4 regions of the Pseudalkalibacillus sp. JSM 102089 genome follow, and region 1 is predicted to be linked to each of the others. Evidence: riboswitches for the same ligand, from Rfam matches in the RefSeq annotation. Region 1 holds a riboswitch; each other region holds the start of a gene.
What was found. A riboswitch is a leader RNA that binds a small molecule or an ion and turns the genes downstream of it on or off. The one in region 1 is predicted to bind S-adenosylmethionine.

Region 1 (6,130 bases):
CTCTGTAGGATATCTTCTTGATTTTTTCCGGACTATTCTAGACAACCTTATCTATAAAAATCGATGAGGTATTTTGCAGAGCTACTAGTCGAAGCATGAGCAAAACCTCCTAATGGTCGTTATTTCATCGGACCCATTATATTATTCGAGGACACTGAAAAACTTGATTTCCCAATTAAATCCATCGAATGCAACAACATATTGAAAATAAAAAGAAATCAACCGCCAATATATAGTAGGTGGTTGATTTCTTTTTTCATTGAATAGGCTTTTTCAGTGCCCTTATACCATTCAGGAGGTTTTTTCATTTAGAAAAAAACAGATCGGGGTAGAAGTGGGGCCTGACCAAGATTTTTATTTGTCTCGAACTGTCCACGCAATTCTCTTAATTCTTATTTCTTAATTCTTAATTCTTTTGGGCGAGATATTTTCCCCTTGTTTGCTTAGCCGCCTCTACCATCACTTTCAATGCTTCAACTGTTTCCTCTACGCCCCTTGTCTTCAATCCACAGTCTGGATTGATCCAGAACAGCTTTGGATCCAGTACCTGAAGCGCTCGATCAATGCTTCGTTTCATCTCACTAAGCTCAGGAACGCGGGGACTGTGAATATCATACACACCAAGCCCAATTCCCCGTTCATACGTACTGTCTTCAAAAGCCTTAATTAGCTCGCCGTGGCTTCTCGATGTTTCAATCGAGATCACATCTGCGTCCAAAGCTTTAATCGAGCCAATGATTTCCTCAAATTCCGAATAGCACATATGCGTATGGATTTGCGTCTCATTCTCCACGGAGGAGGTTACCAATTTAAACGCATAGACTGCAGCTTTCAAATAACTGTCATGCAGTTCTTCCTTCAGTGGAAGACCCTCACGAAGTGCCGGCTCGTCGACCTGGATCACAAGTATGGCATTTCGTTCAAGCTCCTCTATTTCTTCTCGAAGCGCAAGTGCAATTTGATTCGCTACTTCAGTCTTTGTTCGATCATCCCGTACGAACGACCAGTTCACAATCGTGATCGGTCCTGTCAACATGCCTTTTACATGCTTATCTGTTAATGACTGAGCATAGATGGTTTCTTTTACCGTCATTGGCGTATTAAAAGAGACATCACCAAAAATCAACGGTGGCTTCACACAGCGCGAACCATAGGACTGAACCCATCCAAATTTCGTAAATTGAAACCCGTTTAATTTCTCACCAAAGTATTCCACCATATCAGTTCGCTCGAACTCACCATGCACAAGGACATCGAGACCAATCTCTTCCTGAATGTCAATCCATTTCTTAATTTCTTCTTTAATGTACGTCTCGTATGCAGCATCGCTTAGTTCACCCTTCCTCCATTGCAAACGCTGCTTGCGCACTTCCTTTGTCTGCGGAAAGCTTCCAATCGTTGTCGTTGGAAGGAACGGAATCTGTAACGACTTTTGCTGTAAGTCATGACGAACTTTAAACGGTGCTTTCCGTTTTGCTTCTCCGAGATTGTGAATCGTTTCCTGCACCTGCTTATTATTCCGCTGTGGAGAATGATTAAGTTCTTGAATAGCTTTTACACTTGACTTGATCTCCAATTGAATAGCCGATTCTCCCTTTTCGAGTCCCTGCGCAAGTAAAACGACTTCATCAAGCTTCTCATCAGCAAATGAAAGAGCGTTAAACAGCACATCTGGAATGTCCTTCTCACTCTTCACCGTAACAGGTACATGTAGCAAACTTGAAGACGGCTGAACAATAATACGACCTTTATCAACAGCTTGGGCTAGCTCATTCAATAGAGAAATTTTCTTATCAAGCTTCGATCGCCAAACATTACGTCCATCGATCAACCCTGCAACAAGAACCTTATCCTGTGGAAAACCTTTCTCTTTTACAGCCTTCAAATTCTCACTCCGGTCATGCACAAAATCAAGCCCAATTCCCTGAACAGGGAGTTTCGTCACTTCTTCATAATGGGTCACACTCTCGAAATACGTCTGAAGAAGCACGTTTACTTCTGGTGCCGCATTATGTAACGCCTCATACACCTCTTTATATAGGTTGACTACATCATCCGAAAGAGTCGTAACAAGTGCAGGTTCATCGAATTGCACCCACTGGACACCTTCCTCCCCCAGTTCATTCAGCACCTGTTCATATAGCGGAAGGAACTGATAAACCACATCGTTGAATTGCTCTTTAGCATATCCCTTCGATAAAAGAACAAAGCTGATCGGACCAATTAGCACTGGTTTCCCTTCAATACCAAGTTCCTGTTTCGCTTCCCTGTAATACTCAAGCGGGCGATTATGAACTAGAGAAGGTGTACTCTCATTTAGTTCAGGAACAATGTAGTGGTAATTCGTGTTATACCACTTTGTCATTTCAGCTGCCGGCGCTCCTTTTGTTCCCCGTGCGATATTAAAATACGTTTGAAGGGATACACCCCCACCATCATAGTCAAAGCGCGTTGGTACGATTCCAAACATTACCCCGGTATCAAGCACATGATCGTATAAGCTGAAATCGCCGACAGGAATAAGATCAATCCCCTTATCTCGTTGTTTTTTAAGGTACGAAAGCCTAAGCTGTTTTGACTCCTCTGTAAAAGTGTCTTCATCCAGTTTACCCGCCCAGAACTTTTCAAGAAGCTTCTTCCATTCACGTTTTTCTCCAATTCGAGGGTAACCAATGTTTGAACTCTTAAATGTCATTTTACTCTTCCTCTCGTCGTAATATTTTTGTGCGAATTTATGCTGAAAGCAATGTATCACATGATTCCTCACCTCCTCTATCGATCCGTAGAGTACAAGGGCAGTCATGAGGCAGGTCTCCTGGCTCAGGTTCAACGCTTCTTCCCCCTTCCCGTTACGTAAGAGTGGTTAGTAAGTCGCTCCCCCTCACAGTGGCGGGACCGCGCCGGTCTTTCACCGGTCTTCCCTTTTAAGCTGTGACCATCTGTCACAACACCTCATGCTGGAATGATTTTGTTTTCAAAATAGGATAGATATCAAATTGAAAAAACTTAGTTTATCGCCATGACCATTATGGCGAAACTCTTAATTTTTCTTAATCTTTAGTCCTTTAATAAAGTTAAAGCTTTCTTAAAAACAAAAAAACTCTTCCTTAGTAAAAAGGAAGAGTTTTACACGAACTCCTCCTCATCTCCCAGACGTTAATCTGCAGGAATTGGCACCGTTTCAAGCATATACTTGATGGTTGCCGGGCTTCATCGGGCCTGTCCCTCTGCCTCTCTCGATAAGGAATTCTATTAAACTAATACACATTATACATGAGTAAACGGAAATGAAAAGTCTTTTTTCTGAAAAGTTGGTAAATTATCACAAATCATCAGAAGTGTCCGAAACTAGTGAAAAAGTCTATTCAATGAAAGAGAAGATACAGGTTCGTTTAATACATCATGTGGTATTTTCGACCCTACTATCTTTTTCAAAACATAATACTTTTAAATCAGAGCAACACGTAATCAACCCATTTTGAGTAAAATATTCAAATTTGTCATAAGCTTCATGAGATGCAACAAATACGTGGTGCTTTTCCTCCCATACCTATCATTTTTATTTCACCATTTATACCCTTCTTTCCACTAGAATCGGTTTTCAATAACAGATTGGGGCAACTCATCCGTCTGATCCGGTATACACATACGTATCAGATATATACCCTTCTCCAATATAATTCTACAGATCACTCGTTCCATATTTGCCTATAACAGTCTCTCCATGTTTCTAACAAGAGTTCGTAACCGTTTGTCCATCTACAATTGACTCAACAATTCCGTAATTGGTTCCAGGTCCGGATCGAATATTGAATGAAACAGCGCAGCCTACATTGATAAAACAATACAATACCACCATACTCTTGCAGGACTCTTCTTTAAAAACCCACACAATAATTCCGAATTAAAAAGGTGTACTTCCAATAGCTATAACACCTTGTTTCAGTGGGGTTACACTCTGAGCGTTAGGTAGTATTCCCTTATTAATTTTTGTTCTTCTATTAGGAAGGTTAAATTTAAAAAATGGGCAATAAAGGAAAATTCACTCAATTCTTTAAACATGGTCTGTTATCAACCATTCTTTTTCTCTGCCGTAACGTTGACTGGTATTAAATATTCCTATTCCCCCTCTGAATATATTCATACTAACCTTTTATAACCAAAGTGATATAGATGAATTGACTCTTTGGAAAATTTTGATAAGTTATTTGGAACGGTATCGAGCACGACGAAAACGCTATTATCCTCTTCTAGAACCATCAATTCATAAACCGATTTTTAATCGTCACGTTCATGGCGATGAGGTTTATGTTCCTTTAAATCTTGGACAAATTTGGAATCAAACAGACCACTAGCATATAAAAAAATGAAGAAAGATAGCTGAATGTAGTAATAATAGAATCCAGGCGGATGTTTTCAAGTTCGTTCATCTAAAAGCCCCACGCTTCAATTTGAAGCATGGGGCTTTTAGATGAGATTTGTTTGGATATTAAATCATTATTTCATAATGAAAAAATGATTATCACCATTTGATGACGATTGGGAGGTGACCGATTTCATTTGCCGAAAGGGTCGCAATCAAAATAACAATTATAAATATAGATGAAAAGACCGCAGTAACCAATAGGAAACTTCTTATTATTGGATTTTTTATCTTAAACAATTTCAAAGTTATCACCCATGTTAGAGTCCCTCCATTAATTCAAATAATACATATTCATGAGATGAATAAAATGGATATTTTTTCATTTCATGAAAACCCGATAACGCGACCGAACCCACTTCCGGCAAAGCTTTTTTTCAATTACTCGTGAAACAAAAGAGGAGACTGGTTTAGAAATTGAGGCAGATGTCCTTTAGCGAAACCATTATAAAACTTTGTCTAATTTGAACATGAGTGAGAGACTATAGAAAAATAAACCAAAAGCTGACGAAGCGAAGCCTGATACATCAATGTCTTCCCATTTGAATTTCCACTTATTCTTTTTTACTATGATTCTTTGCATCAGCTCCTTTTTTGGCAGTTCATTCGTCTCAATAAAAATTCTAACCATAGAATTCTAATTACAGGTACGGTTCTTTTAGTTTTGCACCTTTTCATTAGAGGTGGGAAATTATCTTGAGGATAAATGATGTTTGAATAATGAAAAATAACTATATCCAACTTAGGTATCGTCATGGAAATACGGTTTTGCAGTGTTTAAACAGTTTTGTTGTTTAAAAATCTAATTTCTCAATAATAGAATAGAGAAATTAGATTTTTTTTGGTTGCTCTATTAAAGTTCCGATGATAACGGAACAAAGGTCGTGATCCAATATACTTGAATTACGCCCCATTGCGGTATAGGTGCTTTTTACAATGTAGTAATAATTGGTCCTTCATTTGTAAGAATAAGAGTGTGTTCGTATTGAGCCACAAAACTTTCATTGGTTAGGAAGGTCCATCCATCTTCGGATTGGAAAACTTCCTCTTCAAATGTAGAGATCATAGGCTCAAAGGCAATTACCGCACCATCTTTTAAGATTTCATCATCCCAACTAGCGAAATAATTAAAAATATGTTTAGGTTCTTCATGAAGCGAACGTCCAATACCGTGCCCAGTAAGATTTTTTATAACTGTTAAGCCATGGCGTTTCGCTACATTGTGGGCAGCCTTTCCGAGAGCACTTTTTTTTGAACCTGGCTTTGCCTGCTTAAGTCCAGCATGGAATGCCTCTTTAGAAACGTCACATATTTTTTGTAATGCCGCGTCTCCTTTCCCTACGACAAATGAAATTCCAGTATCGGCGTAATATCCGTTTTTTGAACCTGAAACGTCTATATTCACTAAATCTCCTTCATGGATGACCCGTTTTCTCTTCGGAATCCCATGCGCCACTTCATTATTTATACTAATACACGTATACCCAGGAAAATCGTATTCTCTTTTTGGCGCAGATTGAGCTTGTGCCTTTTCAAACATCTCTCTTGCAATTTCATCGAGTTCTTTTGTCGTAATTCCGGGCTTCGTACTATGGACCAATTCATCACGAATCGCTCCACAAATTTCACCAATTATTTTCAATCCATCAAAATCCTTTTTAGTTTTTGCAACCATTGATTTCCCCACTTTTTAATGTATTTTATGAT
Region 2 (8,071 bases), on a different contig from region 1:
TTTGTAATGAGAAAAAAGTCCAGTTCATTGTCCTGGACTTTTTTGCTCGAATTTATACACAATCTAATAGGTGACAGCCTTCAAACAAATAACGGATGGAGAAGCCATTATTCATTGACAGAGCCTCTTTCAGTAATTTCCCTGCCAGGTTCAACATGAATGGTGGCATTTCGAACGTCATGATCCTTCTCTAACTGGGCTTCTATTTTGTCCGTAATCGTATGCCCTTCTTTAATATTTAAATGCGGTGCTACCTCTACAACGGCATCGACAATAATATCATTTCCGGCCATTCGTGCTTTAATATCCACTATTGTTTCTACCCCTTCAATGTTTTGGATCGTCGCCTCTATATCATTCAATTTCTCTTTATCAAATCCATCCGTTAACATGAGTGATGAATCTTTAAAGATATCATAAGCCGTTTTGCATATGATAAGACCTACAATAAAGCCTGTAAGAGGATCTAGCCAATGCATGTTAAAGTGAGCACCAATAATTCCAATAAAAGCACCAAGACTAACGAGAGCATCTGATAAATTGTCTTTGGCTGCAGCCATTAACCCGAGGCTATTCGTTTTTTTAGCGAGGCGGTAGTTGAAAAGATAAACGCCTCCCATAACGATCATTCCAAAAAAGGCTACCCAGGCAGAGCTAAGTGGAGGAGAAGAGACTTTGCCACTGAGTAAAACAGTAGCTGTATGGAAGAGGACTTGAATCCCAATCGCAAACATAACAAATGAGGCGAATAGAGAAGAAACGGTTTCTGCTCGAGAATGGCCATATGGATGGTTCAAGTCTGGTGGTTTAAGAGAAATTTTCATGCCAATTAAAACAGCAATGGATGCCACGATATCTGATGCGTTATTCCATCCGTCTGCTAAGAGGGCTTCTGAACCAAAGAGATACCCTGCGCCTAATTTGATCATTGAAAGTAGTAAGTAAGCTGTTATGCTAAGCCATACACCTCTTAGTGCGCTCATTGTTTTCACCTGTCTTATATAAGAATATGTTCTTCTATATGCTAGCAGATGGTATTTGGGTGGGTCTATAGCAATCATTTTGCAAGTGGTAAGACGTGTAGGGACCCATCATATTTGTGAGTGGTGGCTAACTAGTTTGCCCAATCACAACAAAATAAGCCCCTCTTAAGAGGAGCTAGTGTTTAATTAATTTACGTTCTAACCATTCGACCCCTAAATACATGATTGATGAGAGAATCGCAATCATAAATAAGCTTAGTAAAACCAATGTGAAATTAAATACTTGGAAGCCATAAATAATCATATAACCAAGACCTTGTTTTGAAACAAGAAATTCCCCAACAATTACGCCGACCCACGATAAACCCACATTTACTTTCAAGGTCGAGATAATCGCTGGAAAGGAAGATGGCAGAATAACTTCAAAGAAGATCTGGCGCTTATTACCACCAAATGAGCGAATCACTTTGATGAAGTTAGGTTCAACAGTATGAAATGCGTGGTAGATCACAAGAGTAGTAATAATAACGGAAATAGAAGCGCCCATCGTAATAATGGAGATGTAACCTGGACCTAGCGCAACTATGATGATCGGACCAAGAGCTACTTTAGGCATGGAATTCAATACAACAAGATACGGATCTGAAATTCTAGAAGCTTTGCGTGACCACCATAGAATTGCCGCGAACACGGTTCCAAGTACTGTTCCAAGAAGAAATCCAGCAATTGTTTCAAGTAACGTTACACCAGTGTGTAACAGTAATGAACCATCTGTTACTTTTGTTATAAAGAGTGAAGCAATTTTAGAGGGGTAGCTAAATAATAACGGATCGATCCATGTGAACCGTCCTGCTAATTCCCATAAAGTGAGAAATGCAAAGAGAATACACACCTGAAAACCCAATATTTCATTTCTTTCCCTTTTCAACTCTCTTAGATAATGTTGATGCTTATGTTTAAGTTGGAGATGGTTCAAGAGAATCAAGCTCCTTCCATATCAGCTGGAAATTCTCAGGGAAAGCAGAATCATTCCTAGCTTCAAAAGGAAGTAATTCTTTAAGGGAAGCTGGGACTTGAAAAGTTCTCGCGATTTTCCCGGGACGAGGCGATAAGAGGATGATGCGGTCTGACATCGCAATCGCTTCTCCAATATCATGAGTCACCAGCAGGGCGGTTTTTCGATGCTTCTTTAATGTTTTAAACACGAGGTCTTCGAGTTTTAATTTTGTTTGATAATCAAGTGCAGAGAAAGGCTCATCTAATAACAGTAGATCAGGATCTGTTGCAAGTGTGCGAACGAGAGCTACGCGTTGACGCATTCCACCCGAAAGCTGATCAGGATAGGCCGAGCGGACATCGCTTAACCCCATGCTATCCAATAATTCCAATGTTTGTTCTTTTTTATCCGCTGTCAACTTGTTTAGAAGCTTTAACCCTATAAAACAATTTTCTTCAATTGTTTTCCAGGGAAACAAGTAATCTTGTTGAAGCATATAGCCCATTCGTTCGCCGGGTGAGTTTATAATTTTATTTTGTAGAGAAACGCTCCCTTCAGTAGGTTTTACTAATCCTGAAATGATCGACAACAGAGTAGATTTCCCGCATCCACTAGGCCCAAGAAGGGAAACGAATTCTCCTTCATCAATAGCGAAAGAGAGGTTGGAAATCGCTTCTTTGGCAGCGCTTTTCATTAAATACACATGTGAAATAGCGTTGAGTTGAAGGAAAGACATTATTTTCCCTCCTATTTTTGCGCTTTTTCGGCATAGCTATTATCTACTAATTTGCTATGATCAACGCGTTTTGGGAGTTCTCCTGCTTCATCCATAATATTTTGTAAGTTATCCCATTCTTCTTGATCCAGGGATGGGTTTGTAGCGAATGAATGCTGACTTTTGTAACGATCGACTACAGTTGTAATGAGTTCAAGATCGGTATCCTGAAAGAACGGTTCAATTGACTTTGCAATTTCTGCAGAAGAATGAGTATCTACCCACAGTTGAGCCTCATAAAGTGCTTTTGTAAAACGCTCAGCTACATCAGCATTTTTACTCAAATAACTTTCTTTCGCCATAAATCCTGTATATGGAATTTTTCCTGATTCTTTTCCAAATGAAGCTACAATGTGTCCAACCCCTTGTTCTTCAAAGACACTTGCTGTTGGCTCGAATAACTGAACGTAATCGCCAGTTCCAGAAGCAAATGCGCTTGAAATGTTTGCGAAATCAATATTTTGAATGAGGTCCAAATCGTTTTGAGGATCAATTCCTTTCTGTTTCAGTACGTATTCGCCAGCCATTTGTGGCATACCACCTTTACGTTGGCCAAGGAATGTACTTCCCTTCAAATCTTCCCATTCAAAATGCTCGATTTTTTCTCTTGATACAAGGAACGTACCGTCTGTTTGTGTAAGTTGAGCAAAGTTTATAACAGGGTCATCAGTGCCCTGTGCATAAACATAAATGGACGTCTCTGATCCTACAAGGGCGACATCAGCTCCGTTAGATAGTAGAGTGGTCATTGTTTTATCTCCGCCCCAAGTGGTCGTTAATTCGACATCAATGCCATGCTTCTCAAAAATACCCTCTGAGAGTGCCACGTATTGTGGCGCATAGAAAATCGAGCGTGTAACCTCAGCTACTCTTACCTGATCGTTTCCACTATTAGTACCACACGCCGAAAGAATAAGAAGAAATACACTTGTGTATATACAAAACGTTATAAACCAGCTTCTTTTCATTATCTATCCTCCACATTCGTCACATGAGGTAGGCTCATGTTTTAGATACTATAGCCTATGTATTTTAAAACGATTGGTGTTTTGAATAAGTAAATTAATGGAGGTAGATAGAAAGAGGGGGATGTGCGAAGTGAAGGGGAATGAGTCTTCAAATAAAAAAAAGCACCCGTTAAGGTGCTTTTTGCAATGAGACTAAACATTTGGGCCTGCTTGTTTGATTTCGTCGGCTACATTTGAGAATTTTTCGAAGTTCTTTACAAACTTAGTAGCGAGATCTTTTGCTTTCTCATCATATTTCTCTTGATCTTCCCATGTTTGTTTTGGCTGCAATACTTCTGCTGGAACACCTGGACAATGAGAAGGAATATGCAATCCGAAAATAGGGTCTGTTACTGTTTCGATACGATCAAGTTCTCCATTTAAAGCCGCCTGGATCATCGCTCTAGTATATGAAAGCTTCATGCGCTCTCCGACACCATAACCGCCCCCAGACCATCCGGTATTTACGAGGAAGACTTGAACATCATGCTCCATAATTTTCTCGCCGAGCATTTCTGCATAGCGATGGGCAGGTAATGGCAAGAACGGTGCACCAAAGCATGTAGAGAAAGTGGCTTCCGGTGAAGTGACTCCTCTTTCTGTTCCGGCTAACTTGCTTGTGTAACCTGATAGGAAATGAAACATGGCTTGTTCTTTGGTCAGTTTGCTAATTGGAGGAAGGACGCCAAATGCATCTGCCGTTAAGAAAATAATCGTGTTGGGATGTCCGGCAACGCTAGGAATTGCAATATTAGGTATGGCGTCAATCGGATAGGCAGCGCGAGTATTTTCAGTTAGACTAGTGTTATCGTAGTCAGGTTCACGCGAGCCGTTATCCATCATAACGTTCTCAAGAACCGTTCCAAAGCGAATTGCATCCCAGATTTCAGGTTCTTTTTCTTTTGATAAGTTGATGCATTTAGCGTAGCATCCACCTTCAATATTAAAGACACCATTCATAGACCATCCGTGTTCATCATCACCGATAAGAGATCGATGAGCATCTGCTGAGAGCGTTGTCTTTCCAGTTCCAGATAAACCGAAAAATAGAGCAACATCCCCCTCTTTACCTACGTTAGCAGAGCAGTGCATTGAAAGAATATTTCGCTCTGGTAATAAGTAGTTCATAACGGTGAAAATAGACTTTTTAATTTCTCCAGCATATTCTGTTCCACCAATTAAGACGGTTCGTTTCTCAAAGGAGATAATAATAAATGTTTCTGAATTTGTGCCATCCACTTCTGGATCAGCTTGAAAACCAGGTGCAGAAATGACAGTGAATTCAGCGTCATGTTCTTTTAACTCTGATTCATTCGGACGGATGAACAGCTGGTGGGCGAAAAGGTTATGCCAGGCATATTCATTAATAACCTGAATGGGTAGTCTTGATACCTGGTCAGCACCAGCAAATCCTTTAAACACATAAAGTCCCTTTTTCTCACCGAGGTAGTTCAACACCTTTGTGTAAAGGTTTTCAAAACTTTTTTCGGAAATAGGCTGGTTTGTTTCCCAGTTCACTTTGTTCTTTACGGAATCTTCCTTTACAATGAACTTGTCCCCAGGAGAACGTCCTGTATATTTTCCGGTTTCTACGCGAAGAGCTCCTGTAGCTGATAGTTGCCCTTCGTTTTTAAATAGTGAATGTTCAACCAGTTCAGACACTGATAAATTCACATGTGGATTATTCTTATTTAATATCGCATCCAATAACGGTGAGGAGAAGGAAGCTGTTTTCATACGTTAAACCCATCCTTTTTTAAAGATTTCGTTGATTGACTTGTTTAACTCAAAAATAGTATAACACATTCATTCAATTATTCTATACTAATCTATGTATTTTTTGCATAAAAAGTGAAAAATGGGTGAATGACTATTTCTTTAGGTTGAAATCCTGTCGCCATTATATAGGAAGTGATTATTTTATGGGTAAAGGATTAAGGTGGTGGATCGATCGCTTCGCCCTTGAATTCGAACATAAAGCCCGTGTTCTTTTTGTAGGGCTCCAGCGCTTGTCGAGGCTAAACGGGCGCTTCCGCTTTTCTTCATTGACACATCCTTTCATGTGCGTTATTATATGTCGAGAATGGATACTCTTATCCCGAGCAGGCGGAGGGACAGGCCCGATGAAGCTCAGCAACCAACTCCTATACAACAGGATTAAGGTGCTAACCTGCAAGACGATAGTCTTGGAAGATAAGAGGCGAAAGGCATGAGATATCAGCTCCTTTTCCCTCTGATTGTAGGGAAGGGCTTTTTTAATGTCGTTGAGATTGATGACGCTATAAAAAAAGGTAAGACGATAAGAAATTGAATTCGTTCTCTCGTTTCGGCACAGGGTAATAGGGAAATGAGTACCGTATCCATTACAACATAATTAGATAGGATCCAATCCTTAAGGAGGTACTTGAGTGAGTAATCGTCGTTTGTTTACTTCTGAGTCAGTAACAGAGGGGCATCCTGATAAAATTTCAGATCAGATTTCCGATGCCATTCTGGATGATATTCTTGCGCATGATCCAAATGCGCGCGTTGCCTGTGAAACTACAGTAACAACTGGTCTTGTACTAGTTTCCGGTGAAATTACAACATCACACTATGTGGATATTCCGAAAGTGGTTCGTGAGACGATTCAAACGATCGGCTATACACGTGCGAAATACGGATTTGATGCTGAAACATGTGCTGTTCTTTCATCTATTGATGAACAGTCTGCAGACATTGCTGCAGGTGTAAATGTTGCTCTTGAAGCACGTGAAGGTACGATGTCAGATGACGAAATCGATGCAATTGGTGCAGGTGACCAGGGGCTTATGTTTGGTTACGCTTGTAATGAAACAGCGGAATTAATGCCGCTTCCGATTTCTCTTGCGCATAAACTAGCGCGACGTTTGAGCGAAGTAAGAAAAGAAGAAATTCTTCCTTATCTTCGTCCTGATGGTAAAACACAAGTAACAGTGGAATACGATGAAGCTGGTAAGCCGGTACGCGTTGATACCATTGTTGTTTCTACACAGCATCATCCTGAAATTTCACTTGAACAAATCCAACGTAATATCAAAGAACACGTTGTGAAGCCGGTTGTTCCTGCTGAATTAATTGATGAAGAAACAAAATACTTCATCAACCCAACAGGACGCTTTGTTATCGGTGGACCGCAGGGTGACGCAGGTTTAACAGGAAGAAAAATCATTGTTGATACTTACGGCGGTTATGCGCGTCACGGTGGCGGTGCTTTCTCAGGTAAGGATGCTACGAAAGTAGACCGTTCTGCGGCATATGCTGCTCGTTATGTTGCTAAGAACCTTGTGGCAGCGGGTCTAACAGATCGTTGTGAAGTTCAACTTGCTTACGCTATTGGGGTTGCTCAGCCAGTATCAATTGCTATTGATACATTTGGCACAGGAAAAGTGTCTGAGGAAAGTCTTGTAGAGCTAGTAAGAGAGAACTTCGATCTTCGTCCAGCAGGCATTATAAAGATGCTTGATCTTAGACGTCCCATTTATAAGCAAACAGCTGCGTATGGACATTTTGGACGTACTGATATTGACCTTCCATGGGAACAAACAGATCGTGCAGAATCCCTTAAACAGGGTGCCGGAATTTAATTAATTTCTAAGAAGCCAAAAATATTTTGGCTTCTTTTTTTGCTCTATCATCCTTTTTGACATCCGTTATATTGTATTGAATTATCATAAAACAGATGGGTGTTGTGATAAAATGGAAGGAAAAATGGAGGAGTGTAATGTGTGAAAACTAGTATATTCGGAGAAACCGTGACCGATGTGAATGAACTAAAAGACATGGCAGGAATACCGAGTAAATTGGCTGCAAATAAAGTCATCTCTTTTCTTGATAAACACTGTAAAGAGTTCATATGCCGTACACCATTTATTACGATTGCCACCCAATCAAGTACGGGTGGTGATGTTTCGCCAAGAGGGGATGCACCGGGGTTTATTCAAGTTCTGGATGATCATCATTTATTGATACCGGAAAGACCGGGAAATAAACGAATGGACTCATTGATCAATCTATTAGAAAACCCAAATATCGGTTTGCTGCTGATGATTCCCGGCCGAGAAGAAGCGTTGCGTATTAATGGAAAGGCCTCGATTGTAAAAGATAAAACGCTGCTAGAGCAGTGTGAATATAAGGGGAAAACGCCTTTGTTAGGTATTGGAGTAGAAGTAAAGGAATGCTACATTCATTGTGCCAAAGCCTTTAAACGATCATCTCTTTTTGAACCTGAACGATGGCCGAATACTGAGGGGCTCGCGTCAGCTGCCAGAATGCTATCTGATCATGCAAA
Region 3 (8,071 bases), on a different contig from region 1:
GCCAATAAAAGCAAATGATTGCTATAATAGCAAACCCTGCAAGGATGATAAAACTTACTTGCCAACTATATAAGTCAGTCAAATATCCTGTTGCGACTCGTCCACTAAGCCCCCCCATTGCATTGCTCGCAATAAAAATGCTCGTAGCAAGTCCTACGTTACTTGGAGCTACTTCATCTGCAAGATAAGCCATCGCCGATGCCGGTATACCTGCAAGAAAGAATCCCTCAATACATCGAATAATGAGCAGAAGAAGGAATGAATTCATAAAGGGCATTATTAGTAATGAACTAAGGACAAAAAGGAGCGATATTTTCATCACTACTGTTCGCCCATAGCGGTCTGAAACAAAGCCAAGTATAAGAAGCCCCGGTATCATCGTGATGACGGGCATAGACATAAGTAAGCTTGACGTTGTTGCCGTTAAATGAAATTCACTCGCAAATATTGGAAGCAATGGTTGAAAAGCATAAAGTGCCGAAAAGACTAATAATGCTCCACATCCAAGACTAACCGTCGCCCGCCAGAAACCCGCATCTTTTGATGTATATGGCTGATTGTTATTTAGAACAACTGACACTTGATCATCACCTTCAATTTTCTATCTTACTTTTATTTTAACTGATTGGGAATTTGAGTGAGATCAATCCCCCACACCACTGGCATATAAAAATAAATCGCCAGAGTAATGATGACGACAGATGTTAGATTTAGCCAGAAACCTGCTCTCGCCATATCTGGGATTTTTAAATAGCCTGACCCGAATACAACGGCGTTCGGAGGGGTTGCAACCGGAAGCATAAAAGCACAGCTTGACGCAATTCCTGCCCCAATCATTAGAGCATAAGGATGAACTCCGATCGCGGATGATAGAGACGCCATGATTGGAAACATCATTGTCGCCGTCGCCGTATTTGATGTAATCTCCGTTAAGAAAATAACAAGCGATGTGACAAGTAGTAAAATGACGAACAGATGAATGCCTTCAAGAACCGTTAATTGCTCCCCAATCCAGTTTGCAAGTCCTGACTCCTGAAAGCCAGAAGCTATGGCGAGTCCGGCTCCAAATAATAGAAGGATTCCCCATGGTAATCCTTTTGCTGTATCCCAATCTAAAAGAAAGGCACCTTTTTTCGAAGGGGCAGGTATAAGAAAAAGTAATAGCGCTGCAGTCATCGCGATGACAGTGTCATTTATATTCGGATTAAGCTCACTTAAAACAAAGGAACGGCTAATCCAGGCAACCGCAGTGAAAGAAAAAACCACCATAATGACCTTTTCTTCCATAGACATTTTCCCAAGATCCGCTTTCTCCTTATTAATCACCTCTTTCCCGCCTGGCAGCTCTTTAACATTCATCGGAAATGCCATTTTCACAAGGTAATACCAGCAGCCGAATAAAAGAAGAACAGTTAGAGGTACGCCAAACATCATCCAGCGGGCAAATGAAATCTCGATGCCATATAGCTCATTGACCACGGCTGCAAAGATGGTATTAGGAGGTGTTCCAATCAATGTTGCTAGACCACCAATTGAGGCACTGTACGCGATACCAAGCATAATGGCTTTCCCAAAATTAAATTGCGGCGCACCTTCTTCTTGTTTCATATCAAGCTGCTCGGATACTTGATAAATCACGGCCAGCCCAATTGGCACCATCATCATAGCCGTTGCCGTGTTTGAGATCCACATTGATAAAAAGCCTGTTGCAATCATAAAGCCAAGTACAATTCTCTCTGTACTTGTTCCTATTGCTGATATAATGAAAAGAGCAATCCGTTTATGTAAATGCCATTTCTGCATTGTAAGCGCGATCAAAAAACCACCCATAAAGAGAAAAATGGTGTTATCGCCATACGCTGATGCTGTTAAATCACCTTTAAGTCCGCCCGTTAGTGGAAATAAAATTAATGGTAAAAGAGACGTTGCTGGTATCGGAATGGCTTCTGTAATCCACCACGTTGCAATCCACGCCGTACTTGCTAAGATGGCCAAGCCTGCTTCTGAAAGACCATTTGGATTAAAAAACAACATTATGCTAAGAAAAAGGACCGGTCCGAGGATCAACCCCGTCAGTTTCCTTTTATCATAAGCAGGATCTGGTCCAGATGCATAACCTGGATTTTTTTGAGAACTTTTTGAAGGGATTTCCGGCGTGTGTGAAGAAGCGAATGTTAAGAGATCTTTTGCTCGATCATGTTCTTTCCATAATTGGTTCCAAAGGTGTTGTTCCATAGTCATACCTCCTATCGTTCATTAAACTATAGTGTAGAATTCGCTCGCCACATCTGTCAATAAATTCACAATTTTGGTACTTTATTACTCTCTTTCAAGAAAGGACTTTTGATTCGTTTTTCCATTTCCATACAAGTAATTCATTTCAAACCCCCTTAAATTTCCATTAGGGGCGAAAATTATAAGTTGATGATATGTTTTTATAATTCAAAATAAATAAACTCAATGATTAAATGTAAGAATAGATACACAATCCACAACAAGTTGCTCAAAATCGATCCAGGGGGTATATGATGAGAAAGATACAACAGACTACTATTAATTCGGTTGTGAAATACGGACAAACAAAGCTTCCAAAATCAGCTAATACAGAATGTCCAGAATGTGGAAACGACGCTTCATTTCAACTGAAGTTCGATTACCAAATTAATCAGGCTGTGTTCTCCACGCTTTCTCGCTGCTCTATTTGTAAAGAAGCTGTGCTTTTCATACTCATTAAAACGTCCCATAATGATCGCGGAGAAGAAGTTGAGCTTTTCGTGCATCAAACCTCTTTTACACGAGAGCCGCTCGGCAGACTGACTAGCACAGCTAGATTACCCGATGACCTTGAGCGTGTTTATCGCTCAGCAGTGAATGTACATAACATGAAGGATTGGACTGCAACGGCTGTAATGGCTAATCGTGTTCTTGAGAGCATTACAGGTAGTTTTCTTTCTGAAAATGAGCTAGGACAGCCACTTTCTAAACAGCTAGAAACACTTGCTAAGCAGATTGATTTAGAAGAACCAATTGTAAAACTAGGACACCTACTAGGCAAAGGTAGTAATTTAAATCACCTCCTTTGTCTTGAGAAAGCTACAAGTGAAGAAACGGCCAACTTAATTATCGACTTACTAGATTCACTTATTGAATACTTGTACATTCTTCCTCAACGAATTGTGCATCTTCAAAAACAAATCGAAGGATAATAAAAAAAAGCAGGTAGCCCAAATTTGAGCTACCTGCTTTTTAAATGCTCATATCAAATTTTAATTCAAGATTCTGTTCACTATCACTTTAGCCCTTTTTCGAAAAAGAGGGATAGTTGATGAAAATCGCAATAATTCCTGCAATAGCAATGAGGATTGGATAAATTGAATACGGTAGTAGAGCGAGTGGCGAAATCGACGCAAGACCTGCTACTGCAAGCACCTGTGCCCCATATGGGAGCATGCCCTGTATACTACCTGAGAAAATATCAAGAATACTAGCAGACTTTCGTGGGTCTACCCCATATTCTTCGGAAATGTTTTTCGCAAGTGGCCCCCCCATTATGATCGAAATGGTGTTGTTAGCTGTTGATAAATCAAGCACGCTTGCGAGACCGGCGATACCAAACTCTGCTCCTCTACGAGAAGTTACTTTGCTCAGGATTTTGTCCAATACGTATTGTATTCCTCCGTTATGCTTAATGACTTCAATCATCCCTCCGATGACAAGAGCAATCATGGCAAGGTCTTCCATCCCTTTTATGCCCTCTGTAACCGTGGAGATCAGTCCACTCATTCCAAATGTTCCGTTATATAAACCTACAATCCCAGCAAATAAGGTACCACTTACAAGTACAATAAGAACATTAACACCAGCGATCGCTGCGATCAGTACACCTAAATAAGGAATAATTGTAACGAAATTAAATGCGTGTTCTCCTCCAACCTTTGCTTGCTCTCCCATCGTTAAAGCACCATATATAATGGCTGTTACGATAGCAGCTGGCAAGACTATAAAAAAGTTTACTTTGAATTTATCTTTCATTTGCGTATTTTGTGTGCGTACTGCCGCAATTGTAGTATCTGAAATCATAGAAAGATTGTCACCAAACATTGCCCCACCTATGACTGCTGATAAAGCCAGCGCCGGGGCAACTCCGGTTTGCTCTGCAATTCCAATTCCAATGGGAGCAAGCGCTACAATTGTTCCCATCGATGTACCCATCGAAATAGAAATAAAACAGCCAATAACAAATAAACCTACGATTAAAAGATTAGCTGGTAGAATCGATATACCTAAATTAACAATCGAATCTACTGCTCCAATTTTTTCAGCTGTTCCGGCAAACGCCCCAGCCAGTAAAAAGACTAAAATCATTAATATGATATTCGTATTACCTGCTCCACGACAAAACACTTCCACTTTTTTCATAAAGCTTTCTTTTCGATTCATCGAAAGAGCTACGCCCGCCGCAATTAGAGAAGCGAGAATAACAGGCATACTATAAAAGTCCTTTGTTATGATAGCTGTACCAATAAAAAGCACAATAAATATTCCAAGAGGAAGTAAAGCCAGGCCGTTCCCCTTTATTTCTTTCTCCATTATTCATGTCTCCTTCATCTTTTATTCTGTCTCAATAAAAAAAGCCCACTTCAAGAGAAGAAGGCTTTTGCACTTATCTCTCAAGATTTCTCTTGCTGGAAGCAGCACCTTTCTGATGATCAGAGGTTGCTGAAGCTTCTTTGGGCCAGGTCCCTCCACTTCTCTTAATAAGAAATATACAATTATCAATGAGCGCATGCTTCATTTTACTTTTTCATAACGAGCTTTACTTTATCACGCATTATTCTGATGAGTCAACTTTGATTAACTGCATCAAAATAAACTCCTCATCCTTAAAGGAGTTTACCTGATTAACTAGTCTGGTTCAAGCTTTGTATGACTACCAATTTTTGCATTAGATCAATCTTTATTTTCCCAAAAACCACTCAATATCCTTCATAATCGATGCCGGTTTTTCTTCTGGTAGAAGGTGACCAGTTTTTTCATAGATGATCAGTTTAGCATTTGGGAGATCGTTACTGAGACGCTTCCCAATTTTCAAAGGCACAACTCTGTCGTTCTCTCCCCATATTAGTAGGCTAGGTGTATGAATTTGATTTAGTTCAGCTTCTGACAAATCTCCTTCGCGATCTCGAATCATCCTAACTAATGACCGAAAGATACCCTCATTGAAGAAAGGTTGGATATATCCATCCATCATTTCTTCATCGATAAGGGAAGGATCATAAACACAATTAAGCAAATTTCCTCTGACACCTTTTCGATAAAGCCACCTTTTCAAGTATACCGAGAAAAAAGGTAAATACGATGTATACACTAGACTCTGTTTAGCCTTTTCAAGATATCCTGAACTGCACAGTAAAATATTCTTACTAACGAGATCATCTTTCATAGCCGAGGCTCTCATTGCTACTTGCCCACCCATAGAATGGCCGATCATAACAGTATGATCAATTGAAAGCCTTTCTAAAAGTTCAACCACCACTTCCGCATAATTATGATAAGAGTGGACAAAACGATTAGACTTTTCACTTTTTCCGAACGGGGGAAGATCAATGGCAACAACAGTATATGCCTTTGTTAATAATGGTATCAATCTTCTGAAGCTGAAGCTCGACGATAGAAAACCGTGAAGAAGCGTTAATACTGGCCGATCGACGGCTGTGTCATTTCTATAGTATTCATAGTGAATATCAATTCCTTTGATCTTTTCCGTATTTTGTTTAAGATTTTGAGCTAATAGCATCTTTCATCTCACTCCGGATTTTAAATTCACCTGATCTGATTTACTCTTCGTTTCTAACCAGAAAGGATGGTCTCACTTATTCAGGTTTGACTTTATACTTATTTTACCCCAATCCTGAAATGAAAAACTTTTTTACAACCGAGAGGATATTCCATTTTTTCATTCTAACTCTACGTGCACAAGGTCCAGCAGCTTTATCGTTGTCCTTTTTTCATTATGGTCAATAATACGCAGTTCTTTCGTAAGTGGATCTACATAGTGCACATATCCAAAGAGAGTTTTCGTTTCACCTCCGCTAAAATATTGAAAACAAAGCGAGTTGTGAACGGCCATTGCTTCACATATCGTTTCATTCATTTCCGCCATTTTTTGTTCATCAAGTACCGGCTTTCCACTTCTTTTTTCTTCGGTTTTCCAATCTCTTAGCTCTTTCACATGCTCAGGTAACATCATTGACGTCCATTTTATATTTCCGCGATCACGTATCACGCTTCTTCCCCCTTCTATGCTTTATGACCACCCACAAGTTTACTTCTATGCAGTGCCGTACCGGCCTTTGTGTATGAAACGGCACGAAGCAGCGCATCTGAGCCATATTTCTCCCGGATCGAATCCATCACATATCCGAGATCCCGCTGCTTTGGGCGTGACGCATTAAATAAGTCCAACTGCACTTCTTCATCATTGCAAATATTTGAAAGGGTAATGGAAATCTTACGAACCGTTTTTCTTTCAAAAAACTCCTCAAATAACTGAAGACATACATTGTATATTTCGAGCGTAATAGCAGTCGGGCTGTGGATACTCCTTGAACGGTGAAAGCCACCCCCGCCTTCTTCTTTGCTATAACCAATCCCAAGGCTAATCGTACGCCCTGCCTTCCGGGCTTTTCTCGCACGTCTTGCAACTTCTTCACTCATCTCAAGAATGACGTGTTGAATGTCTTTTTCGTCATGGTAATCTCGTAACAAAATTTGGCTTTTCCCATAGCTAATCTGTCCCTGCATAATCGGCGCACCCATTTCAGAAAGATCGATGCCCCACGCATGATGATAGAGCTGATTTCCCATAATACCAAATTTTTCTTCTAGTAGATGTAGCGGATAATGCGCAAGCTGCTTTACATTCATAATCCCCATGCGATTTAACGTTCGCTCCACACGCGACCCAATACCCCACATTTGGCTTAGCGGGGAAAGCGGCCAGAGTTTTTTAGGAATATCTTCATAAGTCCATTCTGCAATCCCTTTTTCTTTCGCTTCCAGATCAAGACAAAGCTTTGCCATTAAAAGATTTGGCCCGATCCCTATGGCGCATGGTAATCCGAATGTCTCTCTTATTTCATTTTTGATCTTGTGAGCTACTTCAAATTTGTTCCCCCAAAGTCGTTCTGTCCCATCAACCTGCAAAAACGATTCATCAACGCTATACGTATGGATACATTCTGATGGTACATAACGATGAAAAAGCCTCGTTATTTCCATTGACTGTTTTAAATATGAAGACATTCTCGCATTAACGATATGAATGTTTTTGTTATTTGGAATTTCAAATAGTCTGCTCCCTGTTCGTATTCCAAATTCCTTTTTTAATGCCGGAGACGCCGCCAGCACAACACTTCCCAGTCGCTCGGTATCACCAACAACCGCGAGATAGCACGTAAGTGGATCAAGCCCCATCTCTACTGCTGAACAACTTGCATAAAAACTTTTCATATCAATACATAGGATTGTTTTCTTTGGAAATTTAGAATAATCCATTTGTATCCCCCTTCTCCTAAATGAAAGAACGTTTGTTCCCTTTATATATACCCGTATTTTAACCGAATATACGTTCTCTTCACAATAAGTACTTTCTTCCAATCATAAAAGCACTTACCGATGAAGAAGGAGTAATACCGGGACATCAATGTCTAGTCACACGTAAAAAAACTGAACATTTTATTTCATGTGATCATTCACGATTTTGTTTATTCCTCTATCACATCTTAATTTTATTCAATTGTAGTTGCTTCATTATACTCTTCCCTTGTAATATTTCTTCCCTTGAAAACGGCTAATCTGAGGTTTTAATGCTTCTTATTCGGGAAAGTTCCTTAGAAGATTAAAGGAGGGAATAGAATGAGCATTTATAAGGAAAATACATTAAAATACGAGCACATTCTTATTACCGGAGCCACGGGTGGTATTGGATATGAAACAGCAAAAGCCGCCGTACAAGCCGGTGCTACGATTACGATAACTGGAAGAAATAAGGATAAATTAACTCAGCTGA
Region 4 (8,071 bases), on a different contig from region 1:
AGCTTTTCAACGGTCACTGGGAACTATTTTCGGCGCGGTTGCAGGTTTTGGCCTGGCGCATCTTCTTGAAGGAAGGCTTGTCTTAGAGTTAATTGCATTATTTTGCTGTATCTTTATGGCATTTTATTTGCTCTCCATTTCGTATGCGATGATGATGTTTTGGATGACAATGCTAATCGCGATTATGTACGATTTTATCCTAGGTGGGATTACAGAACAGATTTTAATAGCTCGTGTGTTTGATACGTTAGCAGGAGCATTCATTGGTTTTCTAGCAGCAGCAGTGATCTACCCTAAAACTACACGTGAAAAGGTTGCAGATACTGCGGAAGATTTTCTTAATAAATTAAATGAGTATGTGTCGGATTATCTTGAATCCTTTTCACATACTGAAAAGAATTTTAATTTTACAAATCAGGCTTTTAGTATTGATGAACAAATGCGAAAAATCCTTGAAGATGCGAGACCGCTTCGTAATCGACCTGCTATTCTTGCCCGATCAGGGATTGAACGCTGGTTAACTGTACTAACAGCGATCAATTATTTTGCTAAACATCTATTGGCTTCTACAAATCGAAATAACCGTTCAACTATCATAGAAGGATCAGAGAACACACTTTTCGAGGTTAATGAAGTGATTAAACATAATGTCCATACTTTACTTAAACTATTAAAAGGTGAAACAGGGTTAACGATGTATAGTTTAAATAAAGAAAGAGAGTATATTGAAGGTCTTTCAGAAAAAGTTGAATATGAAGATTTAAATTTGAAAAAGTTTGTAAATGACCTCTATTATATATGGAGAATTAACCAGTCACTTTTGATATTAGGGAAGGAACTTGGCTCCACAAAGAATAAAGAAGCATCTGATCATTTTAATAAGAATCGTAACCTGGAGCAGTAACGCACCAGGTTATTTTTTTGTTGAGCCAAATGTGGATGGGGCGATTGAAACTAAGCTTTCATTCAAATAAACCAGAAATCAATACATCTAAATATAGGCTAAAAAAACTTTAATGAAGTGACTTAAATTGGGAGCTATGAAAATTAATCAAAAATGATTAGTTTATTAAAAGGGGGAGCGGGAATAGAGAGGTGTGACAGTATAATTTTAATTTAGGATTGACAATAGGAGGAAATATTCATGGTTAACAACAAGACTGTATTTATTACAGGAGCAGCTAGAGGAATTGGTTTTGAAATTGGTGAAACGTTCGCAGAGAATGGAGCAAAAGTTGTTCTATCTGACATAAATGAAGAAGGAACACAAGAAGCTGCCAAGAAACTAAGAGATAAAGGTTATAACGCTATTGGTATTAAAGCAGACGTGACAAATGAAGATGAAATTAAACAAGCAATTGACCGTACTGTAGAAGAATACGGTCGCTTAGACGTGTTAATAAATAATGCGGGACTTCAGCACGTATCTGCATTAGAAAACTTCCCGACTGAGAAGTTTCGTATGATGCAGGATATTATGCTTACAGCTCCTTTCATAGCAACAAAGCATGTATTTCCAATCATGAAGAAACAAGGATTTGGGCGAATTATTAACATGGCATCTATCAATGGTGTCATCGGTTTCGGAGGGAAAGCGGCTTACAATAGTGCCAAGCATGGGGTCATTGGTCTTACAAAGGTTTCTGCACTTGAAGGTGCGGAACACGGTATCACAGTAAATGCCATGGCACCAGGTTATGTTGATACACCACTCGTAAGAGGTCAGATGGAAGATCTAGCGAAAGAACGCGGAGTAGAGCTAGAAAAGGTACTAGAAGAAGTAATCTATCCACTTGTACCACAAAGAAGACTTCTTGAAGTGAAAGAGATAGCTGATTACTCAATGTTTATCGCAAGTGATGCAGCGAAGAGCATTACAGGGCAAGCTCTTCTAATTGATGGTGGTTATACAGCTCAGTAAATTTAGATTTTACTAAAAAAATATTAAAGCAGCGCCTTCTAATGAGAAGCGCTGCTTTTTTTTTATTGATCGCTAAAGGCTATTTGAAGACCAATTAAAGCAAGCAATAATGCTTTTGCAAGATTGAATTTTCTAGCTAGAACATGATTTTCTACGACATAGAATGCGATTTTTCCTGCAAATAAGCTTATTGCACTAAAGATAAGAAAGGCTTGTAGAATGAAAACCCCTCCTAAAATTAACATTTGAAGAGCAGGTGAATTTGCCTGCTGATTTATAAACTGTGGAAGAAGGGCGAGAAAGAATAAAGAGATTTTTGGATTTAAAATATTCATAACAATCCCTTTTCGATATAAAGAAAAATAAGGTCTGCTAGGTTGACTTAGGGGGTTAGTTGCGGATCCGCTATCTTTAAAAGCTTCATATGCCATGAAAAGTAAGTAAGCTGCCCCGCTAAACTTAACAATCGAAAAGGCGAGAGAGGATTGATAAAGGAGGGCAGAAATTCCTAAGGTAGCAGCGGAAATATGAACAAGTAGTCCTGAACAGAGGCCAAGAGAAGTGGCGATACCAGCCTGTTTGTTCTTTGTGATGCTTTGAGCAAGAACAAATAAATTGTCAGGTCCTGGCATAACGGTTAGAAGAACAGCAGCAAGAAGGAATGATAGTATAATTGTAATATCCAATAGATCTCACCTTTCAAAACTATTTTCTCAAGTATATAGGAGGAATGAAAATGTATAAAGACTTGTTCAAAGGGGCGAATGAATATTATGCGGAATATCGAAAACCATATCCTCGTGAGTGACCCTTCAATTCGTCTCTCGATTTCAAATATATGTAGCGGACATTGGGCGGAAACACCAATTACTTGACAGATTTCTCATTAATGATATAATTCTGACATCTTTTAGTGTTGTTGGAGGAATAGTTCCATGAAACCCATTTTATTTGATATACCAAGTAAATTTAGCACTGACCGTTTACATATACGTTTTCCACTACCTGGGGATGGTGTCTCGGTTCATCAATCAATTGCTGCCTCGTTAGAAGAGCTTAAACCTTGGATGCCTTTCGCACATATAGATCAAACGGGAGAAGACGTTGAAGCGAATATCCGCGAATCTCACGTAGCGTTTTTAAAGCGGGAGGATCTTCGACTATTACTCTTCCATAAACAGACGGGTGATTTTATCGGTTCCTCAGGGTTACATCGAATAGATTGGAACGTTCGTAAATTTGAAATCGGTTATTGGATTGATTCTAGATACGCTGGTCAAGGCTATATGTCTGAAGCGGTCCAAGGCATTGTAGATTACGCCTTTTCAAACCTTAACGCTAGAAGACTAGAAATTCGTTGCAATGCGACAAATAGGCGAAGTCGGCGAATTGCCGAGAAACAATTGTTTCAACTTGAGGCTATTTTACGAAACGACCATGTCTCAATTGATGGCAGTAAACTAACTGATACATGCGTCTATGCTTTAACAAAAAAATAAATTTGGTAAGAATATGCACCTTACTTATGGGAGGAATAAGGTTCTTGCATCAAGAATAAACGAGTAATGAATGATTTTGATGATGGAGGGAAACTATGTGATCGAACGAGCGACGATAGAAGAAAGAGATTTTATTTTATCGAATTCCATTCAATCTGTTAATGAAGGAACGACAAATCCTGGTATCGTAAAAGAAGAGAAAGCACTCGAAATTGTATCATCTATTCTGGATCGAGGTGGTTACCACCTCATTTATCGCGACGAAGGGGAAATTGCTGGCTGGGTATTACTTGGAGAAAACACGGATTATTTTACAGAAAGCAAGCATGGGTTCATTTATGATGTATTTGTTTTTCCAAAGTTTCGTGGGAAAGGGTATTCTAAGCAGCTGGTTCAAGCGAGTATTGAAAACTTCAAAGAACAGGGATATGAGGAAATTCGTTTGAATGTGTATTCCTCTAACTTCGCGAAATACATTTATAAAGACATTGGATTTCGAGAACTTCAAACAATCATGGTTTATAAATAGTTGTCCAGCTTCTTTTCATTTATTAAAAGAATGTGAAAAACAACTCATAATTAATCATCATGCCCTTGGAACTTGCTACACTATTTTTGCAGGGACTTCCCCGGTTCCTGCCCCCCTTAAAATATAAAGTGTGAGCCCCATGCATTTCCCAGCATGGGGCTTTTCCTTTTCAATCGCGCAGAAATGAGGGAGAGTATTGTTATATCAATTTAAGTTAATAAGTCATGAAGCAGTCGAGCGAATTATCTCCTGGAACTATGATGGGGTATACTCATTTTATAATATGGACGAGGATCTTGAAGATCTAAAAGAGTTCCGAGAAGATGCAGTCAGCAATGAAAATTATTGGAGCGTTTACCAAAGGGATCATCTTATTGGTTTTTTTAGTTTTCATGAGCATGAAGACAACCATATAGAAATTGGTCTAGGAATGTGTCCCTATAATGTTGGAAAAGGAGAAGGCTTTTCTTTTTTAGAGGCTGGCCTTCAAAAAGCAGTTGAATTGTATCATCCAACTTCCTTCGGAATGGCAGTAGCTGAATTTAATAAACGAGCCATAAAAGTGTATCAAAGGGCTGGGTTTCAAATCACTCATCTGTTTATGCAACAAACCAATGGGGGAGAGTTTCAATTTGTTGAAATGAAAAAAAATCTCGTTTAAAACAATAATTGCAAAATACTAAATAGACCGATAGAATGAATCAAAATTACATTATTTAATTTCCTTATTGAGAGAGGCGGAGGGACTGGCCCTTTGATGCCCGGCAACCTGATAGACAAGGTGCCAAATCCAGCAGAGTCTATGCTCTGAGAGATAAGGAAGAGCTCTGAAGCGAACTCTTCCTTATTAGTTAGGAAGAGTTTTTTAGACGATTCAATAAATGAGAGACGGGTTGTGAAGAATTTGAAAAAAGCTGACCGTATTCGCAAAATGAAAGTTCCAGATGCAAGTGAAAAGTATGGTGATCGTCTGCCACCGGGGCAAGTACTTACAGAAAGGTTCCCTATTCTACATGAAGGTGATGTACCTGTGTATGAGATGTCGACATGGAACCTAAGTGTATTTGGAGAAATTGATAAGGAAGTGATCATTTCCTATAGCGACATACTTGCCTTACCACAGAAGAAAGTAAAGTGTGATATTCACTGTGTCACAAGGTGGTCTAGGTTTGATAATACTTTTGAAGGGGTTTTGATTAAGGATTTTATGAACGCATATGGGATAGTACCGAAAACGAACTATGTTATGCTACATGGAGACTATAACTATTCAACGAATATTCACCTCACTGACTTAATGAGAGATGATGTTATTCTTGCCCACTCAGTCGATGGAGAGAAATTAACGGCAAAACACGGATGGCCTCTTAGGTTAGTTGTACCGCATCTCTACTTCTGGAAAAGTATTAAATGGATCAGAGGGATAGAATTTATCAATGAAGACAAACCTGGTTTTTGGGAACAAAACGGATTTCATAACCATGCCGATCCATTTAAAGAAGAAAGGTTTTCTGGAGAGGATTTGGGACTACCGGAAGATGAATGGGAGAAAAAAGAGTTTGATTAATTTTTCTTAAAAAAGCGGGCGTGATTAACACATATAGAATTGATTGAGGAAAAGGTAGTTTATTATCACATTCTAAATATCATCATATCTATAAAAAAATAGTTAAAATTTGAAAGTCAGCAGAACCTTAGTATGTGTGGGTTTTGCTGACTTTTTATTGTCTCGTAATTAAAAAAAGAGAAGAATTTTAAAAAAGAATGATCCAAATGGATCTTCTCTCCGTTAGCTAAGTGTAAATCAAAATTAAGGGGAGTGGATTTGATAATGAATACGAACAAGAATATGAAAAAGAAAGTGATCGATTGGAAAAAGGGACTATTAATTGTTCCGCTTAGCTTTTCACTTTTAATACCAACTGCTGGAGCATTTGCCTCTGACCACGACGAGCAAATGGACAAGCCTACAGTAGAAACACCAGGTGCTGATCTTCGTGCTGATCTTGGCCATTTACTAAGTGAGCATGCTTATCTTGCAGTAGAAACAATGAGAAAAGGAGCTGAAGGTTCTGAAGATTTTGAAGCTTCTGCTGGTGCCTTAAGTGAAAACACGGAAGACCTTACAGCTGCGATTACATCCGTTTATGGTGAAGAAGCAGGAGCTGAATTTAATGAAATTTGGAGCAATCATATCGGTTTCTTCGTTGACTATGTGAAAGCAACAGGTAATGAAGATGAAGATGCAAAACAAAAAGCTTTAGATAGTTTAGATGGTTATAAAGAAGATTTCTCTAATTTCTTGGAAAATGCAACTGGAGAACGACTTCAAGCTGAAACATTGTCTGAAGGACTTCAAGCTCATATTAATCAGTTGATTGGTTCATTTGATAGCTATGTAGCAGGTGATTATGAGATGGCTTACGAGAAAGAACGTGAAGCGATTGCTCACATGCAAATGGTGGCTAAAGGATTCTCTGGTGCCATTACTGATCAGTTCCCAGACAAGTTCGAAAACACAGAAGCCGTAACACCAGCCTCTGATCTTCGTGCAACATTAGGTCATTTATTATCTGAACATGCTGGTCTTGCAATGATGACAATGCAGAACGGAATCGACGGATCAGAAGACTTTAATGCATCTGCAGATGCACTAAGCAAGAATACGGATGATCTAGCTGCTGCGATAACTTCTGTATATGGTGAAGAAGCAGGCAATCAATTTAAAGAAATGTGGTCTGGACATATCGGTAACTTTGTAGAATATGTTCAAGCGACGGGAGCTGAAGATGAAGCTGCTCAAGAAAAAGCACTAAAAGCGCTTGAAGACTATCGTGCAGACTTCTCGAGTTTTCTTGAAACAGCAACTGAAGGTAGATTAGAAGCGGGACCATTATCTGAAGGGTTACAAATGCATGTGAATCAATTAATATCTGCGTTTGATAGCTACACTACGGAAGACTACGATGCAGCTTATGATTCGGTTCGTGAAGCTTATGCTCATATGTATAAGCCGGCAAAGGGACTTTCTGGTGCTTTCGTAAACCAATTCCCGGATAAATTCGCTATGGAAGCTATGCCAACTGATATGCCTAAAACAGGTATGGGTGGTACAGCTGAACAGCAAATGCCAATCGAATGGATTGTTGCAGCTATTCTTGCAACTATGGCTGCAACTGGCGTAATTGTTCGTAGAAAAATGCAGAAAAGCTAAGGGAATAGATGATAGGGTAGCCTAACATACCCGTTAGAAAAGCAATAGCCAAAGTGGCTATTGCTTTTCTTCGTGAAAAGAACGATGAACTTGCCGTTCTTACGCTATAGGAAATGGTTTTATTATAGTTTGAGATGTAAGGAGCGTTACAGCATCATGTTTATAAAAAAGGTATACTGATAATGGGAAAATAGATGATGTCTGACTATGAAACACAATTAAGTTCGTCAAATATGTCTTTCAGTTGCTAGGATAGTTTATAAGAGGGGGAAACTAGATGAAGCAAAAGTTAACATTTATTATCGCAACGCTACTTTTTATTGTTGCATGTGGGAATAGTGAAACCAATGAAACTGGTAAAACAGAGGTGTTATCAAAGGAGTGGGATGAAATCGTATCCTCTTCTAATGGAACAGAGGTAAATCTCTTTATGTGGGGAGGAGATGAAGGCATTAATCAGTACGTTGATGAATGGGTAGCACCAAGATTAAAAGAGGAGCATGATATTACGCTTAATCGTCAGCCGATGAATACCGAAGAATTTATGCAAAAACTTTTAACAGAGAAAAAAGCAAATAAAAACAAAGGTACAATTGATGTCATATGGATAAATGGCGCAAATTTCAAAAATGCTAAGAATGCTGATTTATTACTAGGTTCTTTCTCAAAGAAGCTGCCTCATTTTCAAGAATACATTGGATCAAAGGATCAGAATGCTGAATATGATCAAGGGACGGAAATTGATGGATTAGAAGCTCCGTGGGGAAATGTTCAATATGTTTTTCATTACGATTCGAGCAAGATCGATACACCTCCAAGTACACTTGAGGAGTTAAAGCAGTGGATTCACGATAATCCTGGGAAGTTTACGTATCCTAACGTTTCGGATTTTACTGGTAATACGTTCG

Region 2: another riboswitch for S-adenosylmethionine. It lies ahead of metK (methionine adenosyltransferase); the one in region 1 lies ahead of metE (5-methyltetrahydropteroyltriglutamate--homocysteine S-methyltransferase).
Region 3: another riboswitch for S-adenosylmethionine. It lies ahead of ABVF21_RS16825 (Na+/H+ antiporter NhaC family protein); the one in region 1 lies ahead of metE (5-methyltetrahydropteroyltriglutamate--homocysteine S-methyltransferase).
Region 4: another riboswitch for S-adenosylmethionine. It lies ahead of ABVF21_RS16675 (sulfite oxidase-like oxidoreductase); the one in region 1 lies ahead of metE (5-methyltetrahydropteroyltriglutamate--homocysteine S-methyltransferase).

What each region holds. Positions count from the first base shown of each region.
Region 1 covers NZ_JBEWYW010000019.1:280-6,409, reverse strand. Annotated here, with positions in the region: gene metE (5-methyltetrahydropteroyltriglutamate--homocysteine S-methyltransferase) at 407-2,695, opposite strand; cobalamin riboswitch at 2,789-2,970, opposite strand; SAM riboswitch class I at 3,140-3,246, opposite strand; gene map (type I methionyl aminopeptidase) at 5,355-6,098, opposite strand.
Region 2 covers NZ_JBEWYW010000005.1:119,095-127,165, forward strand. Annotated here, with positions in the region: gene ytkD (RNA deprotection pyrophosphohydrolase) at 1-7, shown strand, start outside; gene ABVF21_RS13060 (cation diffusion facilitator family transporter) at 108-983, opposite strand; gene ABVF21_RS13065 (ABC transporter permease) at 1,159-1,959, opposite strand; gene ABVF21_RS13070 (ABC transporter ATP-binding protein) at 1,940-2,716, opposite strand; gene ABVF21_RS13075 (ABC transporter substrate-binding protein) at 2,728-3,723, opposite strand; gene pckA (phosphoenolpyruvate carboxykinase (ATP)) at 3,916-5,499, opposite strand; SAM riboswitch class I at 5,853-5,962, shown strand; gene metK (methionine adenosyltransferase) at 6,171-7,367, shown strand; gene ABVF21_RS13090 (MSMEG_1061 family FMN-dependent PPOX-type flavoprotein) at 7,509-8,071, shown strand, end outside.
Region 3 covers NZ_JBEWYW010000008.1:144,788-152,858, forward strand. Annotated here, with positions in the region: gene ABVF21_RS16810 (MFS transporter) at 1-580, opposite strand, end outside; gene ABVF21_RS16815 (SLC13 family permease) at 613-2,235, opposite strand; gene ABVF21_RS16820 (hypothetical protein) at 2,529-3,206, shown strand; gene ABVF21_RS16825 (Na+/H+ antiporter NhaC family protein) at 3,295-4,590, opposite strand; SAM riboswitch class I at 4,661-4,764, opposite strand; gene ABVF21_RS16830 (alpha/beta fold hydrolase) at 4,958-5,797, opposite strand; gene ABVF21_RS16835 (YolD-like family protein) at 5,957-6,286, opposite strand; gene ABVF21_RS16840 (DNA polymerase thumb domain-containing protein) at 6,301-7,557, opposite strand; gene ABVF21_RS16845 (SDR family NAD(P)-dependent oxidoreductase) at 7,918-8,071, shown strand, end outside.
Region 4 covers NZ_JBEWYW010000008.1:114,895-122,965, reverse strand. Annotated here, with positions in the region: gene ABVF21_RS16705 (FUSC family protein) at 1-904, shown strand, start outside; gene ABVF21_RS16700 (3-hydroxybutyrate dehydrogenase) at 1,145-1,921, shown strand; gene ABVF21_RS16695 (LysE family translocator) at 1,984-2,607, opposite strand; gene ABVF21_RS16690 (GNAT family N-acetyltransferase) at 2,857-3,420, shown strand; gene ABVF21_RS16685 (GNAT family N-acetyltransferase) at 3,518-3,949, shown strand; gene ABVF21_RS16680 (GNAT family N-acetyltransferase) at 4,146-4,610, shown strand; SAM riboswitch class I at 4,672-4,770, shown strand; gene ABVF21_RS16675 (sulfite oxidase-like oxidoreductase) at 4,854-5,516, shown strand; gene ABVF21_RS16670 (copper amine oxidase) at 5,814-7,163, shown strand; gene ABVF21_RS16665 (ABC transporter substrate-binding protein) at 7,441-8,071, shown strand, end outside.